Regions from separate parts of the Methylobacterium sp. WL69 genome, predicted to be linked through region 3. Evidence: riboswitches for the same ligand, from Rfam matches in the RefSeq annotation. Region 3 holds a riboswitch; each other region holds the start of a gene.

Region 1 (3,786 bases), on a different contig from region 3:
AAGTCGCGGTTGCCGTCGACGAAGTGGCCGAGCACGATCACGGTCCCGCTGACGGTCAGGCCCGGGAGGGGGGTCCAAAAGGCTGTCGCGCTGCCCTTGTGGCGGGGCCGTCGCAGGAGCTCCTGGTTGGTGATCTCGTTCTTGGTCACCGTGTTGGTGTAGTCGACCCGGCCCGTAAGGGTATCGGAGAACCGGACAGCGACGAAGGCTTCCGCCCCGTACGATTCGGCCCGGCCGACGTTCTCGTTCGAGGTGAACGTCGCGTTCGAGGTGATGAGGTTCTTGAAGTCGTTGGCGTAGTAAGTCGCGCCGACGAGGACGCGGTCCCCCAGGGGCTGCTCGATGCCGGCGTCGTAGCCGAGGCTCTCCTCAGGCCTGAGGTTCGGGTTGGCGAAGAAGTTCGAGGCCGGGAAGCTCTGGAACAGCTGGCTCAGGGTCGGCGCCTTGAAGCCGGTGCCGACGCTACCTTTGATCCGGGTCTCGGTGAAGGGCAGAATGTAGCTCGGCGCGACGCGGAAAGTGGTGGCCGGCCCGAACGCGTCGTTCTCGTCGTGGCGGATGTTGGCCACGAACGCCGCCCGCTCGAAGGGCGTTAGCTGCACCTCCCCGTAGCCGGCCGTGTTGCCGTTCCTCGCCCGCAGGTTGCCGGCCCCGAACGGGCTCGGGTCGGTGGTCGACAGGCTCTCGTCGTCACGCTGCGCCCCGAACAGGATCAGATTGCCGGGCGAGAGCTGGTAGTCCCCGCGGTACTCGTAGCGCGTGCGCTCGCCCAGGCCCGTTGTCGCGTCCGGCGTGGCAAGGGGGTCTAGGGGGCCCTGCTGTCTGTTGAACAGGTTCGAGTAGTTGATGGCGAAGAGGTTGTGGAAGCCGGCGAACGGCGTCCATTCGGCCTCGTTGCGGGTGAAGACCTGCTGCACGTCGGCGGCACTCCGGAACGCCGCCGGGAAGGCCGGGAAGGTGCTGAAGTCGGTGCCGGTGAACAGGAGGCGGGAATTGATGAAGCGCGTCACCGAGTTGATGCGGAAGGTGTCGGTGAACTGGTAGCCGAACTTCGCCGAGACGGTCTCGTTGTCGTAAAAATTCGGATGGATCGCCCGGCCGAGCGGGACGAGGTTCGGCGGCGTCACCGGCGTCGCGGCCGCACGGAAGTGCTGGATCGAGACCGAATAGTCGAAGCCGTCCTCCGACCCGCTGATCCTGCCGCTTTGGTTGAAGGTACCGAACGAGCCGCCCTCGATCCGCGCGGTGGCCCTGGCCGGTCCCTCGCCACGCTTCGTCGTGAAGGAGACCGCGCCTCCAATGGCGTCGCTGCCATAGAGGCCGCTCTGGGGACCCCTGAGCACCTCGATGCGGGAGAGGTCGTCGGTCAGGAGTTGCCCGAAGTCGAAGGAGCCGTTCGGGTTCGACGGGTCGGTCGCGTCGATGCCGTCGATGAGCACCTTCACGTGGTTCGAGTTCGAGCCGCGAATGAACACCGAGGTCTGACCGCCCGGGCCGCCGGTCTGCACGACGTTGAGGCCCGGTACCTGCTGGAGGGCATCCGGGACGGTGCGGCGCTGCTGGGCCTCCAGGGTGGCGGCGGTGAGCACGGTGACGCTTGATCCGACCTGGTCGACGGGCGTCGGCACGCCGGTGGCGGAGACGGAAAGCTCGGAGAGCGTGACGGCCGCCTCGGCCCCGCGCGGGACATCGGCGAAGGGGGCGGCGGCCTGTTGCGCGAGCACGGGACCGGAAAGGGCGGCGCAGGCGAGCGCGAGCGTGCGCAAGCACGCGGTTCGGGAAGGAAAGGACACGGGACAAGCCTCGGGCGACGTCTGTGGCACGTCACCGCGAACGAGGCCTGGGCGCTTGCCTGCCGTTAGGGCAGCCGGGCGCCTCGACACCCATCAGGACACCCCGCCCGATGCGTTTCGCGTGTGACCACGACTGACGGCAGGTCTCCTGGCTCGCGGGTCACCGCCCTCTCATCGTCTTCCCAGGCCCGAAGACCCAGTGACGTGTTGATGATGGGCTCGCCGCTTACAGTTGCGGGGGCAGCCGCGGCTTCGGGAAGGCCCTTTCGGACCTCATCCTCACCGCGTTCCCTTTTGATCCTCCGGGGAGGAACCGTCGGACATACAGGACCTGAGGGAATGGCCCAGCGTCAATGTCGCTTCGGGGTTTTCCGCCCTGTGTGTTCATAACGTTACAAGTCGGGCCTCGGGGTCGATGGCATTCGGTTCGGACCGCGGCAGTCCCCAGCCCTTCACCAGGCCGTAGACCGCAGGGATTACCACGAGGGTCAGGACGGTCGACGAGACCATGCCGCCGATCATGGGGACCGCGATCCGCTGCATAACCTCAGAGCCCGATCCGGTGCTCCACAGGATCGGCAGGAGCCCGGCCATGATGGCGACCACCGTCATCATCTTCGGACGCACCCGCTCCACCGCGCCGATCATGATGGCCCTCCGCAGGTCGGCACGGGTGAGTGCCCGTCCGGCGCGGTCGCATCCGGCCCGGATCTCGGCCAGCGCATGATCGAGGTAGACCAGCATGATCACCCCGGTCTCGGCCGCGACGCCTGCCAGTGCTATGAAGCCGACGGCCACCGCCACCGACAGGTTGAAGCCCATCCACCACATCAGCCAGACCCCGCCGACGAGCGCGAACGGCAGCGACAGCATCACGATCAGGGTCTCGGTCAGTCGACGGAAGTTGAGGTACAGCAGCAGGAACACGATCAGCAGCGTCAGCGGCACCACGACCTTGAGCCGGGCCGTCGCCCGGTCGAGGTACTCGACCTGACCGCTCCACTGCACGAGGGTACCCTGCGGCAGGCTCACCTCTTTGGCGACCGCCGCCCGCGCCTCGGCGACGTAGCCCCCGAGGTCGCGACCGGCGACGTCGACGTAGATGAAGACCGCGAGTTGCCCGTTCTCGGTCCGGATCTGGGTCGGGCCACGGTTCAACTGAACCTTGGCGACCTCACCGAGCGGTACCGTGCCCCCACCCGGGATCGGCACCTGAACCTCGGAGGCGATGGAGCGCGGGTCGGAGCGGAAGGCGCGCGGGTAGCGTACGTTGACGGTGTAGCGCTCGCGGCCCTCGACGGTGTTGGTGACGCTCTCGCCGCCGAGCGCCATCCCGATCACGTCCTGCACGTCGCCGACGGTCAGCCCGTACCGGCCCAGCGCCTCGCGGTCGGGGGTGATGTCGAGGAAGTAGCCGCCCTGCACCCGTTCGGCGTAGGCGCTCGACGTGCCCGGCACCGCCTTCACCACCGCCTCGACCTGGCGGGCGACCTTCTCCATCTCGGAAAGGTCCGTCCCCAGCACCTTGATCCCGACCGGCGTACGGATGCCGGTCGAGAGCATGTCGATGCGGGCGCGGATCGGCTGGGTCCAGGCATTCGAGACCCCGGGGAACTGGAGCGCGGCGTCCATCTCGGCCTTCAGGCTCGCCGTCGTGACCCCGGGTCGCCACTCCGCCTTCGGCTTCAGGTTGACGATGGTCTCGAACATCTCGGACGGCGCCGGGTCGGTCGCGGTGTTGGCCCGACCGGCCTTGCCGTAGACCGAGGCGACCTCGGGGAACGACTTGATGATCCTGTCCTGGGTGGCGAGCAGGTCCCCGGCCTTGGTCACCGAGATGCCCGGCAGCGTGGTCGGCATGTACATCAAGGTGCCCTCGTCGAGGTCGGGCATGAACTCGGAGCCGAGCCGGCTCGCCGGCCATGCCGTCGCCGCCAGGACGACGAGGGCCAACAGGATGGTGAGCACCCGCGCCCGCAGGACGCCTGCGATG
Region 2 (3,786 bases), on a different contig from region 3:
ACTCGGTATCGAACCAGGGACCGAGCACCAGGCCGAGCTTCGGGTTGACGATGCTATCGCGCGCCTTGCCGGAGTTTGCCGCCGTGTCGGATACGACGTCGGCGTAGTAGGTATCCGCCCGGAAGCCGACGCTGGTGCGGAGCCAGTCGGTCCAGCGTAGCCGGTTCTCGTAGTAGAACGCCCCGCTCGCCTCCAGCACGCGGTCGTCGAGGACGGTCGAGCGATACTGCCGGTTCGTGGTGTTGAACAGACCCACCCGGATCGAGTCCGTTCGGGTCTGGACGCCGATCTCGTTCTCCATCGGCATCCCGAACAGGTCGCCCTGGAAGGTATGGCCGACCTCGCCGCCGCCGAGTACCCGGCTGTCGCGCTGGCGGAACTGGTCGCCGTTCACCGGGTCGTTGAGGAAGTAGGTGAAGTCGTTGAACAGGTTCATCTGGTAGCGGATGAGGTAGGCGTTGGCCCGCGTGATCCCGATGTCGCTGGTCTGGCTCCAGCGCCCGGAGAGTGAGAAGCGGCCGGTATCGCCGCCATCGGTCGGGTTCAGGGTGCCGAAGCGCCCGATGATGCCCTCCGAGACCGCCCGCTCCGGGATCTGGTTGGTGGCGTTCCACTTGGCCCAGTAGGCCATTCCGGTGAGCGAGAACCCGTCCAGCGCCGTGCCCTGGCTGTAGCGGACGACGCCGTTGAGTTTGCGTAGGCGGTCCGGCACGTCCCACGGACCGTCATAGGTCTGGGCCTCGCCGGCCACGAGGAGGGTGCCCTGGCCGAGCGGCGTGGAGGCGATGGTCAACGCTCGCTTGAAACCGAAGGAGCCGAACGAGGTCAGGGCGAGGTTACGGTCCACCTTGTCGAGGTAATCGATCCGCACCGACCCGGCCGAGGCGAAGTCGCCGTCGCGGACGAAGTACGGCCCCTTGTGGAACTCGACGGCGCCGACAAGTTCGGGGATGAGGAAGTTGAGGTCGGCGTAGCCCTGCCCATGGGCATGGGTCCGCATGTTCACCGGCATGCCGTCGACCGAGATGGCGATGTCGGTGCCGTGGTCGAGGTTGAACCCGCGCAGGAAGAACTGGTTGGCCTTCCCCTCCCCAGAATGCTGGGTAACGATCAGGCCCGGCACGCTCTCCAGAACCTCGCCGGGTCGGGTGATCGGGCGGCTGTTGATCTGCGCGCCTGAAATCACTCCAGCGCTCGCCGCATCGACAGTTCTGAGGCTACCGCCGATGCCAGTGACACCGCCGACGTACCCTGCGCTCGCGGCAGGCCCGGTCGTATTGGTGGCTGGCGCCTCCGCCGTCACTGAGAGTTCCGCCAGATTGGCTTCTGCTGCCTGGGAAGAGGCTCGTTGAGCCTGAGCGCCGTAGGGTACGAGGCTGGCGCAGGAAGCGAGCAGAAGGGCTTGGTAGGCGGGCCGTGAACGAACGGGCGACATAGGACCTCGGGCGACGTCTGTGGCACGTCACCGCGAAGACGCCGGTCCGCCCGCGACATGCGAACGCCTCGACACCCACCAGGACACCCCGCCCGATGCGTTTCGCGTGTGACCACGACTGACGGCAGGTCTCCTGGCTCGCGGGTCACCGCCCTCTCATCGTCTTCCCAGATCCTCGCAGATCCAGTGACGTGTTGATGATGGGCTCGCCGCTTACAGTTGCGGGGGCAGCCGCGGCATCGGGCCAAGCCCTCACCGCGTTCCCTTTTGATCCTCCGAGGAGGAACCGTCAGGCACAAGGAGCCTCATCAGGCGACACAGCGTCAATGCCGGTTCGAGACTTTCCAGGTCCGTGTGCTCGGTAGGTGACAAGCGAACCCTTGGGAGCGCTCGCTTGGAGTGACCGCGTAACGCCTGCTTCGAACGTTTGCTGCTTGAGAGCGGACCGGCGGAAATCCACCCAACCCGGTCATTCCCGGGTGTCCGTTAGACGGTCGTCGAGCGGACACCCGGTGCCAGCATCTGAGGCCACCGGTCGTCCTTCCCGGGCCACGTCTCACAAGACCCGTACGATGGTTTTCTCGGTAACGGGGGGACTACCGGACACGATGAGAAGTCGAAGGGCCTTCTTGAGGCCCACGGTCGCAAGGCCTACGCCCGGCGGCAGGACCCCGTGGCCACCAAGCCGAGGGTGGTCCCAGCCGGTGCCGTTCAGAGCCTGGTGGTGAGGTTGGTCAGCCAGGCCGGTGAGGCGTTGACCAAGACGGTCTCGGCCGCCTTGTCGTAGCCCGAAGCGATCATCAGGCCAGTGGTCACGAGGATGAGACCGAGCGCAGCCTTCAACCCTTTTCCCAGCCCCATTATCCGGTCGCGCCAGCGCATCAACACCTCTCGCGACAACGTGCCGAGCAGGAGCAGCGGCAGGGCTGCGCCAAGGCCGAACAGGAGCATGGTGAGCGCGACCACGCCAAGGTCGCGACCCTGGGAGGCGAGCAGCGAGGCCGCCCCGAGGGTCGGTCCGACGCAGGGGCTCCAGACCGCGCCAAGGAGCATCCCGACGCCGAACTGGCCGAGCAGGCCGGCGGTCGAGAAGCCGCCGAACCGGCTCTCCGTCCAGTTGCTCACCGGACCGGCGGCCACAGCGAGCCGCGTCTGGGCCGCCGGGACCATCAGGACCAAGCCGACCAGGATCAGCATGACGGCCGCGCCGGTCCGGAAGATGCCGGCATCGAGGCCGATGGCGAACCCCACGGTCGCCACGAACAAGCCGATGACCACGAAGGACAGGGCGAGGCCGGCGGCGAGCGCCGCCGGGCCGAGCCTGTGCTCCGACGCCGCCGCGCCGAGCACCAGCGGCAGCAATGGCAGCACGCAGGGTGACAGCACCGAGAGGATGCCGGCGAGGAAGGCGAGGCCCAGGCTCGTGACCATGACGGCTCAGATCGCCTTGTCGAGGAGCGACGAGATCGCCTCGGGCTTGGTCTCGCCGGCCGAGCGGCCGGTTTCCTTCTCGCCCTTGTAGGTGATGAGCGTGCTCTGCATCGTCGCGCCGAACTTCTTGACCACGTCCTTGCGGCTGTCGAAGTCGACGTCGAACACCTGCAGGTCCTTGAACTTCGGGTCGGCCTCAAGCTTCGACAGGATCGGCTTCTGGGCAGCGCAGGTCGTGCACCACGGGGCGGTGATGTGCACGAGGATCGGCTTGCCGGCCTTCTGGGCGGCCTCGAACGCGGCGGGGGTGTAGGTCATCTCAGCAGCGCCGGCGCCGGTTCCGAACAGCATGGGGGCGACAGCGAAGGCGGCGAGTAGGATGCGTCGGGTGGTCATTGGTGCTGATCCTCGGATGGCGGGATGAAGTGGGCTCAGTTCGAGACCTGAGTAATCGCGCGGTCGACGTTCACGCGGGCCGACCAATCCTTGGCACTGTCCTGTCCCTTGAGGGACACGAGGCGGGCGCCGCTCACGTCGACGTTCTTGAAGTCGGCGCCTGAGACGGTCGCCCCGGTGAGGTTCGCGCCCGATAGGTCGGAGCCCATCAGCACCACGTCGGTCAGGTCGGCATCGGTGAGGTCGGCGTATTCCAGGCGCGAGCGCCCAAGGTTCGCGCCCTTCAGGTTGGCGCCCTTGAGGTTCACCGAGACGAACACCGCCCGCATCAGGCCCATGGACTGGTTCTTGATGTCGGCTCCCCCCTTGAGATCAACGAGGGTCGCCCCGGCCATGTTGGCGCCCTTGAAGTCGCCGATGGGCATCGACCGGCTGAGGTCGGCCCCGCTGAGGTTCGCATCGCGGGCGGTGATGCCGAACATCTTGGCGCCGACGAGCTTGGCGCCCGAGAGGTCGGCCTTGAT
Region 3 (3,786 bases):
TCGACCTGCTCGCCCGTGGAGAGCCGGAAGTTGGCCAGACTCTGCGACAGGGTGATGAGGCTGCCCACCGGATCGGTGGCGGTGGCGTATTGCGCGTAGAGGGAGAGGTCCGGGCTCGGGGCGTAGACGGCACCGAAGCGGTAGCTCAGGGCCTGGAAATCCCGCTGGAAGCTGTCCCCGGTGACGAGGTTCCGGCGGTTCAGGGTTGGGGCGTCGAAGCGCACGCCCGTGAGCAGGGAGACCTGATCCGACAGGATCAGGCGGTTCTCGGCGAAGACCGAGGCCTGGTTCGTGCTGGTGGCGTAGGCGGGGGTGGCACGGCCGTTGGCCGGAAACAGGCCGGGGTCGTAGGTGAGCGGGTCCACGCTCGTGGTGAGGCCGCCGCCTTCGGACGAGAAGTTGTTGGTGTGCCGGAAGGCGATGTGATTGACGTCGAACCCGGCCAGGAACTCGTTGCGGAACCCGAACACGGTGCCCCGGACCGTGGCGTCGAGGCGGTTCCCGACCTGCTCCTGCTGATGGTAGATCTCGAGGTAGTCCGAGCGGTCGATGCGGCCGGTGGAGCGGTTGAACGCATATTGCTCGACGTCGAGCCACTGGCGCCGGCTCTGGAGCCGGTAGGCGGTGTTGCGCACGGTGATGTCAGCGCTCGGGCTCCACTCGGTCTTGAGCTGGGTCCAGTTGTCCGTCCAGAAGATCTTGGCGTCGCGGACGTTGTAGTTGTTGAACCGGATGGAATCGAGGATCCGACCGTTGACGAGCGGCGTGCCCCAGTAGCGGGCCGGCTCCTGATAGCCGAGGTCATGGCTCAGGGTGAAGGCGAGGTCGGGGGCCGCCTGCAGGGTCAGGGCGCCCGAGACCGCGAGGTTGCGAAAGTCTCCGTCGGGCTGCATCCAGCCGCCGGAGCGGTTGCCGCTGATGTTGAAGCGGTATGCCAGGGCCTCGCCGATGGGACCGCCGGAATCCAGGGCGAGGCGGGCGAGGCCATCGGACCCGACCGCCGCGCGGGCCTCGTTGAGGGGCGTGAACACCGGCTTCTTCGTCACCACGTTGACGACGCCGCCGATGGCCCCGTCGCCGTAGAGCACCGAGGCCGGGCCGCGCAGGACCTCGATGCGCTCGACGTTCCAGGTGTCGAACGGGAAGGTGACGGTGCCGGCCCCCACGTAGAGGCGCGTGCCGTCGTAGAGCTGCTGGATCGAGTTCGGGCCGGCGAACCCGCGGGCCGTGAAGGCGCCGTTGCCGTTGCCGGGGGCCGCCACGGTGGTGATGCCCGTGGCGTTCTCGGTCACGGCCTCGGCGACGGTGTTCTGGCCGCGTCGGCGTGCGGTCTCGCCTGAGATCACATCGACGCTGGCGGGCGTCTCCAGGGGCGTGAGGCCGAGGCGGCTGGCGCCGCGATCCACGTTACGCAGGTTCAGTCCGGTGGGCGCGACGCCGGAGCCCGCCACCGACAGGGTGTCGAGGGTGACGGCGGGCTCCTGTGCCGAAGCGGCGAGGGGCGCAAGAACGACAAGGGGCGCGAGAACGAGAAAGCTTGCCCCGATGCCCCCGTGACCGGGACGGAGGGAGGGCAGGGCGGAACGCGGGAAGAACGACATAAGGGTGAGGACAGTCCGAGGGTACGCGTCGCTCGCACCGACGCTCCGACGACACCTAAAACGAATGTTATAATGTTACAATCGCTTTGTCCCGGCATCGCTTGACCGTGCTGCGACGCGCGAACGCCATGGCCGCTGGGAAGCGGCACGCGATCACGGTCGACGGGCAGTTGGGGCGGTGGCGCGGGCAGGCACATGCGGAAACGGCGTGCGCGCGCGAAGGCGCGATGTGGCACGTCACCGCGAACTGGGCCGATGCACTCCGCCCACGGCGGACGCCTCGACACCCACCAGGACACCCCGCCCGATGCGTTTCGCGTGTGACCACGACTGACGGCAGGTCTCCTGGCTCGCGGGTCATCGCCCTCTCATCGTCTTCCCAGATCCTCGCGGGTCCAGTGACGTGTTGATGATGGGCTCGCCGCTTACAGTTGCGGGGGCAGCCACGGCATCGGAGCAAAGCCCCTCACCGCGTTCCCTTTTGATCCTCCGGGGAGGAACCGTCGCCCTCAAGCTAGGCCGGGGCCGGACATCCCGTCAACCCGAGCGCGGCAAGGCCTCTGCACGGGCTCGGAGACACGGCTGCCACGCAAGGCGCTCGTTGGCACAGGGTCTCAGGGGACGGAACCGTTTCCGGCATCGGCAGCCAGCCGGTCCTGGAGGCGCCAATGGGTCGTGTCACGGTAAGCGGACCACAGGTCGTTGTAGCGGTCACCCCACGACGCAAGCTCCGTCGGCCTGCCGCTGTCGACGAGCAGGCGTCCGCCACGACCACGATGTGATCGGCCTGCGCGATCGTCAGGCCTGCGGCCGATCCCACGGGCATCAATGAGCTTCGGACTGCCACCGTGCATCCGGTCGGCGATCCTGAAGGGGGTCCCTGCAACGGGAACCGAACGAACATGGAATCGGTGATTGACCTCTGATTAGAGTTATTCTAATTCAGAACGGAGCGGGCAGCTGGGCTGCCCATCCGACCGGGAGAGACACGATGCCGAGCAACCACAGCGCCGCCTGCGAGAGCTGCCGCTTCTTCGACGACCACAAGCTCAACGGCGGCGTGGCGGCCGGCGACGCGGGTCTGTGCCGCTTCAACCCGCCCGTGAGCCAGCCCGAGCCGAAGTCCCCGGGCCTGTGGCCGGTGGTGGCCTCCAAGGATTGGTGCGGTCACTTCACCGCCGAGATGACCGCCGCCGAATAGGCGCGTTCTCCCTCACGCAGCCTGGAGCCGGTGCGAGAGCACCGGCTTTTTGCGTTCGGGACCGGGCCGGAGTCGCGGGAGCCGGATTCCCGCGGCGGTGATGCGCGGCGGTCATGATCCGGTCACCTTCGCATCCGATGGCGAAGCATCACGGCACGGGGCGACGACCGCGTGCGGCCCGGTGGCGCTCCTTCAGGCGGCTCCGGCGGGTCGGCACGGCATCGGCTTCATGGCGCCCCCCGGCAGGTTTTCGAAGTTTGAGGATACCCAACGCATGATCGACCGATCGACCCTCGCCGCTCTGGCCGGCCTGACCCTGGCCGCGCTGCCCGGGTCCGCCCTGGCCGCCACGCCCAACGACGCGACCGGGACCTACCTCACAGAGGATGGCCGTGCCCGCATCCGTGTCGAGAAGTGCGGCCCGCAGAACACCAACCTGTGCGGCTACGTCGTCTGGTTGAAGGTGCCCCTGAACGACAAGGGCCAGCCCCGCGTCGATTTCAAGAATCCCGACACCAAGAAGCAGGCCCGCCCGTCGCTCGGTCACCAGCTCATCATGGGCCTGAAGCCGGATGCTGATGCGCGCTACGCCGGCAAGATCTACAATGCCGACGAGGGCAAGTTCTACGACGTGACCATGTGGGCCGATCAGCCCACCGAGCTGTCTGTGCGCGGCTGCATGCTCGGCTTCCTGTGCGGATCGCAGACCTGGAGCAAGGTCAACGACGTCGTTCCGGGCCAGCTCACGGCGGCGACGAACCAGCCGGGCGGACCCCGGTCCGATGCGGAATGGGCCCCCAAGGCCGCGGCTCCGAAGCCCGGAGCAAAGCCGGCCGCAGCCCCCGGCGCCGCGCCCGCGGCGCCCGCCGCGGAGTAGGCTCTCGCGTCGTCCGGATCGGGCGACAAGGTCAGGCGGACAGATTCGAGCCGGCTTCGCCCCGCGGAACCGGCTTTTTCGGATCTGGATCAGTCCACCAGGGCCGC
Region 4 (3,786 bases), on a different contig from region 3:
CCAGGGCGCCGTTGGCCTTGCCCATGGCGATCTCGGCCCGGCGCAGGGACGTGCCGTCCTCGGCCGCCAGGGCCTTGAGGGCGCCGCGGGCGTCGAACACCACCACCACGAGGGGCTTCAGGCCGTGGGCGCGTCCGGCCTCCAGGGCCTTGGCGACGAGGGTCTGGGCGGCGGCAAGGCTGAGGTCGGTCATGAGGACGCTCGCGAGACGATCAGGTTTTCGGAAGAAGGCGGGTGACGTGGCCCATCTTGCGGCCGGGCCGGGCCTCGCCCTTGCCGTAGAGGTGCAGGTGCGCGCTCGACTGGGCCAGGAGGCCGGCCCAGTCCGACACCTCGTCGCCGATGAGGTTGTGCATCTCGACAGCCATGCCGCCGACGCGGGCGGGGTCGCCGAGCGGCCAGCCGCAGACGGCGCGGACATGCTGGGCGAATTGCGAGGTGATGGCGCCCTCGATGGTCCAGTGGCCGGAATTGTGGACCCGCGGGGCGATCTCGTTGACCACCACCCGGGCCGGGCCGTCGCCCTGCGGCACCAGGAACATCTCGACGGCGAGGACGCCCACATAGTCCAGAGCCTCGGCGATGCGCCGGGCCATGCCGATGGCGGCGGCCTCGGTCTGCGGCGCGATGCCGGGGGCGGGCACGCGGGTGACGGCGAGGATGTGGTCGCGGTGCTCGTTGGCGCAGGGCTCGTAGGCGGCGAACGCCCCGTCGGGGCCGCGGGCGGCCACCACGGAGATCTCCGTCTCGAACGGCACGAAGCCCTCGAGGATGCAGGGGGCGCCGTCGAACTCGGCCAGGATCGCGGCGGCGTCGACGTCGCCCTCCGCCCGGATCATGCGCTGGCCCTTGCCGTCGTAGCCGAAGCGCCTCGTCTTCAGGATCGCGGGCCGGCCGATGGCGTCGAGGGCCCGCACGAGGTCGTCGGGCGTATCGACGATGCGGAACGGGGCGGTCTCGATGCCGAGGTCGTTGATGAAGGTCTTTTCCGCGAGCCGGTCCTGCGTCGTGGCCAGGGCCCCGGCATTGGGGCGGAGGGGGGCCTTGGCGGCGAGCGCCTCGGCGGCGGCGGCCGGGATGTTCTCGAACTCGTAGGTCACGACATCGACGCCGGCGGCGAAGCGCGTCAGGGCTTCGACGTCGTCGTAGGCCGCCACGGTCCGCATGGCGCAGACGTCGAAGGCCGGGCTGTCGTCGTCGGGGGCGAAGACGTGGACCTTCAGGCCGTAATTGGCGGCCGCCAGGGCGATCATGCGGCCGAGCTGGCCGCCGCCGACGATACCGAGGGTGGAGCCGGGCTGGACTTCTGGTGTGGCGGTCAAGGGAGGTCGCTTTGCGGATGGTCGGCGACGCTCGCGGTCTGCGCGGCGCGCCAGGCTTCGAGGCGGCCGGCGAGGGCCGGATCGGTGAGCGCCAGGATGGCGGCGGCCAGGAGCGCCGCGTTGACGGCGCCGGCCCGGCCGATGGCGAGGGTACCGACGGGGATGCCGGCCGGCATCTGCACGATGGACAGCAGGCTGTCCTGGCCGGACAGGGCCTTCGATTCCACGGGCACGCCGAGGACGGGGAGGGGGGTCATGGCGGCGGTCATGCCGGGCAGGTGCGCGGCCCCGCCGGCGCCGGCGATGACCACCTGGAAGCCCTCGGCCTTGGCGCCCTTGGCGAAGGCGACGAGGCGGTCGGGCGTGCGGTGGGCCGAGACGATGCGGTCGGTGTGGGCGACGCCGAGGGCGTCGAGGGTCTCGGCGGCATGGCGCATGGTCGCCCAGTCGGACTGGCTGCCCATGATGATCGCGACCGGATTGGCTCCCGCCATCGTCGTCCCATCCCTCTCGGAGTCAGGGGGCGGGAAGCCCGCGGCTCCCCAATCCAGCCGCATACAAGCGCCGCGTCCGAGCCGCAAGGCGGCGCCGGCCCATCGGGTTCACCGCCCCCCAGCCATCGTCGCTCAACGGCCACGGTCGCCCCTCGATCGCGGTTATCCGCGCCCGATCCCGTCATACCCGTTGACATCGACGGGGTCGCGCCAGCACTTGAATGCCAGTCAAGGTTCTCGCCGTCACAAGACGGTGAGCGAAGAGGGAATTCGGTGCGGTGCGCGAGCACCAAGGCCGAAGCTGTCCCCGCAACTGTAAGCGGCGAGCCGCCCGTCGATCAGCGTCACTGGTGAGACATCACCGGGAAGACCAGACGGATGGCACCGACCCGCGAGCCAGGAGACCTGCCTCGACTGAAACGTATCTCGTGGGCGGGGTGTCCTGACGGGTTGCATGCCTTGCGCGGCATCCCGTCCGCGCGCGCCTGCGCCCCCTCATCGGCAGCCCCGCAAGGTTCGGGGAAGGACCGATGATGACACCATTCTCTGCCGCCGGGGCGAACCGGCTCAATGAATCCCAAGGCTTCGAATCCCAAGGCTTCGACCATGGGCCGCCGCCGGGATCGGGCGGCGCTTCGCCCGAGCCCGACGGCGTCGACCCCCTCGAACGCTACGCCGCCGGCATCGACACCTCCGACTACGTCGCCCGCGTCGCCCCCCTGATCCGCGCCGCCGTGCCGAACCTCGGCGACCTCCTCGACATCGGGGCCGGCGGCGGCCAGCTCGGCGCACACCTGCGGGTGCCGGGCCGGGCCTGGAGCGTCGTCGAGCCCGCCCCCGTGATGCAAAGCCGTCTGCAGGCCCTCGATCCCGCCCCCCGCCTCGTCCGCGGCGGCTGGAAGGAGGCGGGCCTGCCCGCCGCCTGCGCCGACACGGTGCTCGCCGCCAACATGCCGGCACCCCTCACCGAACCGGCGGCCTTCCTGGCGCGCTGCCGCACATGGGCGCGCCGCAGCGTGGTCTGGGTTGTTCCGGCCCAGCACGGTCCCCGCGGCATCTGCCTCGCCGGCTGTCTGCCGCAGGCCTGGCACGGCGAGGACGAGACGCCCGGCGTCGACATCGTCCTGCGCGGCCTGTCGGCGGCCGAGCGGCCGGCCATCGTCGCCGAGGCCGCCTGGACCTTCACGGCCGTCGTCGCCGACGTGGCGCGGACGGCGCGCTCGCTGGCCGACCGCCTCGGCTGGCCGCCGGACGATCCGCGTAGACCCGAGTTGCGGGACCACCTCGCCGCCCGGGCCGTGCCCGTCGCCGACGGCCATCGCCTCTCCGTCGCCCGGACCTCCGCCGTCCTCGTGTGGAGGACCCATTCGTGATGGTGCGCGTCGTCTCCCGCCTCGTCCTCGCCGGCCTCGGCGGGACCGCCCTCATGTCCTTCGCCCAAGCGCAGGGCGAGCAGGCGGTCACCCTGGACCAGCTCGTGGTCACCGCCACCGGCCGGCCCGAGCCGCGCTCCGAGATCGCCGGCACCGTCCAGGTCATCGACCGGGCGATGATCGAGACCTCGACGGCCAAATCCATCACCGACCTCCTCGCCGAGAACGCCGTGGGCTTCTTCTCGGAATGGACGCCGGGCCAGACCTCCATCAACATCCGCGGCGGCGCCACGGACGGACAGGGCAAGGACTTCAAGAGCCAGGTCCTCGTCCTCATGAACGGCCGGCGCGCCGGCACCGCCAACCTGTCGAAGCTGTCCATCGCCGACGTGGAGCGCATCGAGATCGTGCGCGGGCCCTCTTCGGTGATCTACGGCAGTCAGAACATCGGCGGCGTCATCAACGTCATCCTGAAGACCGGCCGCACGGCGCCCGGCACCCTGGTGGAGGGCATCGGCGGCGTCTGGGGACTCGGACAGGGCCGCGCCCAGACCGGCGGCACGGCGGGCCCCATCGACTACTATCTCGGCGTGTCGG

What was found. A riboswitch is a leader RNA that binds a small molecule or an ion and turns the genes downstream of it on or off. The one in region 3 is predicted to bind cobalamin.
Region 1: linked by a shared signal. The riboswitch ahead of FV218_RS00370 (TonB-dependent receptor) and the one ahead of FV218_RS16745 (TonB-dependent siderophore receptor) in region 3 are both predicted to bind cobalamin.
Region 2: linked by a shared signal. The riboswitch ahead of FV218_RS00430 (TonB-dependent receptor) and the one ahead of FV218_RS16745 (TonB-dependent siderophore receptor) in region 3 are both predicted to bind cobalamin.
Region 4: linked by a shared signal. The riboswitch ahead of FV218_RS13815 (class I SAM-dependent methyltransferase) and the one ahead of FV218_RS16745 (TonB-dependent siderophore receptor) in region 3 are both predicted to bind cobalamin.

Annotation. Positions count from the first base shown of each region.
Region 1 covers NZ_VRUZ01000001.1:71,611-75,396, reverse strand. Annotated here, with positions in the region: gene FV218_RS00370 (TonB-dependent receptor) at 1-1,766, opposite strand, end outside; cobalamin riboswitch at 1,914-2,126, opposite strand; gene FV218_RS00365 (CusA/CzcA family heavy metal efflux RND transporter) at 2,178-3,786, opposite strand, start outside.
Region 2 covers NZ_VRUZ01000001.1:84,626-88,411, reverse strand. Annotated here, with positions in the region: gene FV218_RS00430 (TonB-dependent receptor) at 1-1,318, opposite strand, end outside; cobalamin riboswitch at 1,541-1,741, opposite strand; gene FV218_RS00425 (cytochrome c biogenesis protein CcdA) at 2,147-2,866, opposite strand; gene FV218_RS00420 (thioredoxin family protein) at 2,873-3,262, opposite strand; gene FV218_RS00415 (pentapeptide repeat-containing protein) at 3,298-3,786, opposite strand, start outside.
Region 3 covers NZ_VRUZ01000071.1:5,525-9,310, reverse strand. Annotated here, with positions in the region: gene FV218_RS16745 (TonB-dependent siderophore receptor) at 1-1,601, opposite strand, end outside; cobalamin riboswitch at 1,919-2,121, opposite strand; gene FV218_RS16740 (hypothetical protein) at 2,593-2,802, shown strand; gene FV218_RS16735 (DUF2147 domain-containing protein) at 3,077-3,679, shown strand; gene FV218_RS16730 (serine hydrolase domain-containing protein) at 3,769-3,786, opposite strand, start outside.
Region 4 covers NZ_VRUZ01000047.1:17,738-21,523, reverse strand. Annotated here, with positions in the region: gene FV218_RS13830 (heme-binding protein) at 1-193, opposite strand, end outside; gene FV218_RS13825 (5-(carboxyamino)imidazole ribonucleotide synthase) at 213-1,322, opposite strand; gene purE (5-(carboxyamino)imidazole ribonucleotide mutase) at 1,319-1,816, opposite strand; cobalamin riboswitch at 2,031-2,244, shown strand; gene FV218_RS13815 (class I SAM-dependent methyltransferase) at 2,350-3,189, shown strand; gene FV218_RS13810 (TonB-dependent receptor) at 3,189-3,786, shown strand, end outside.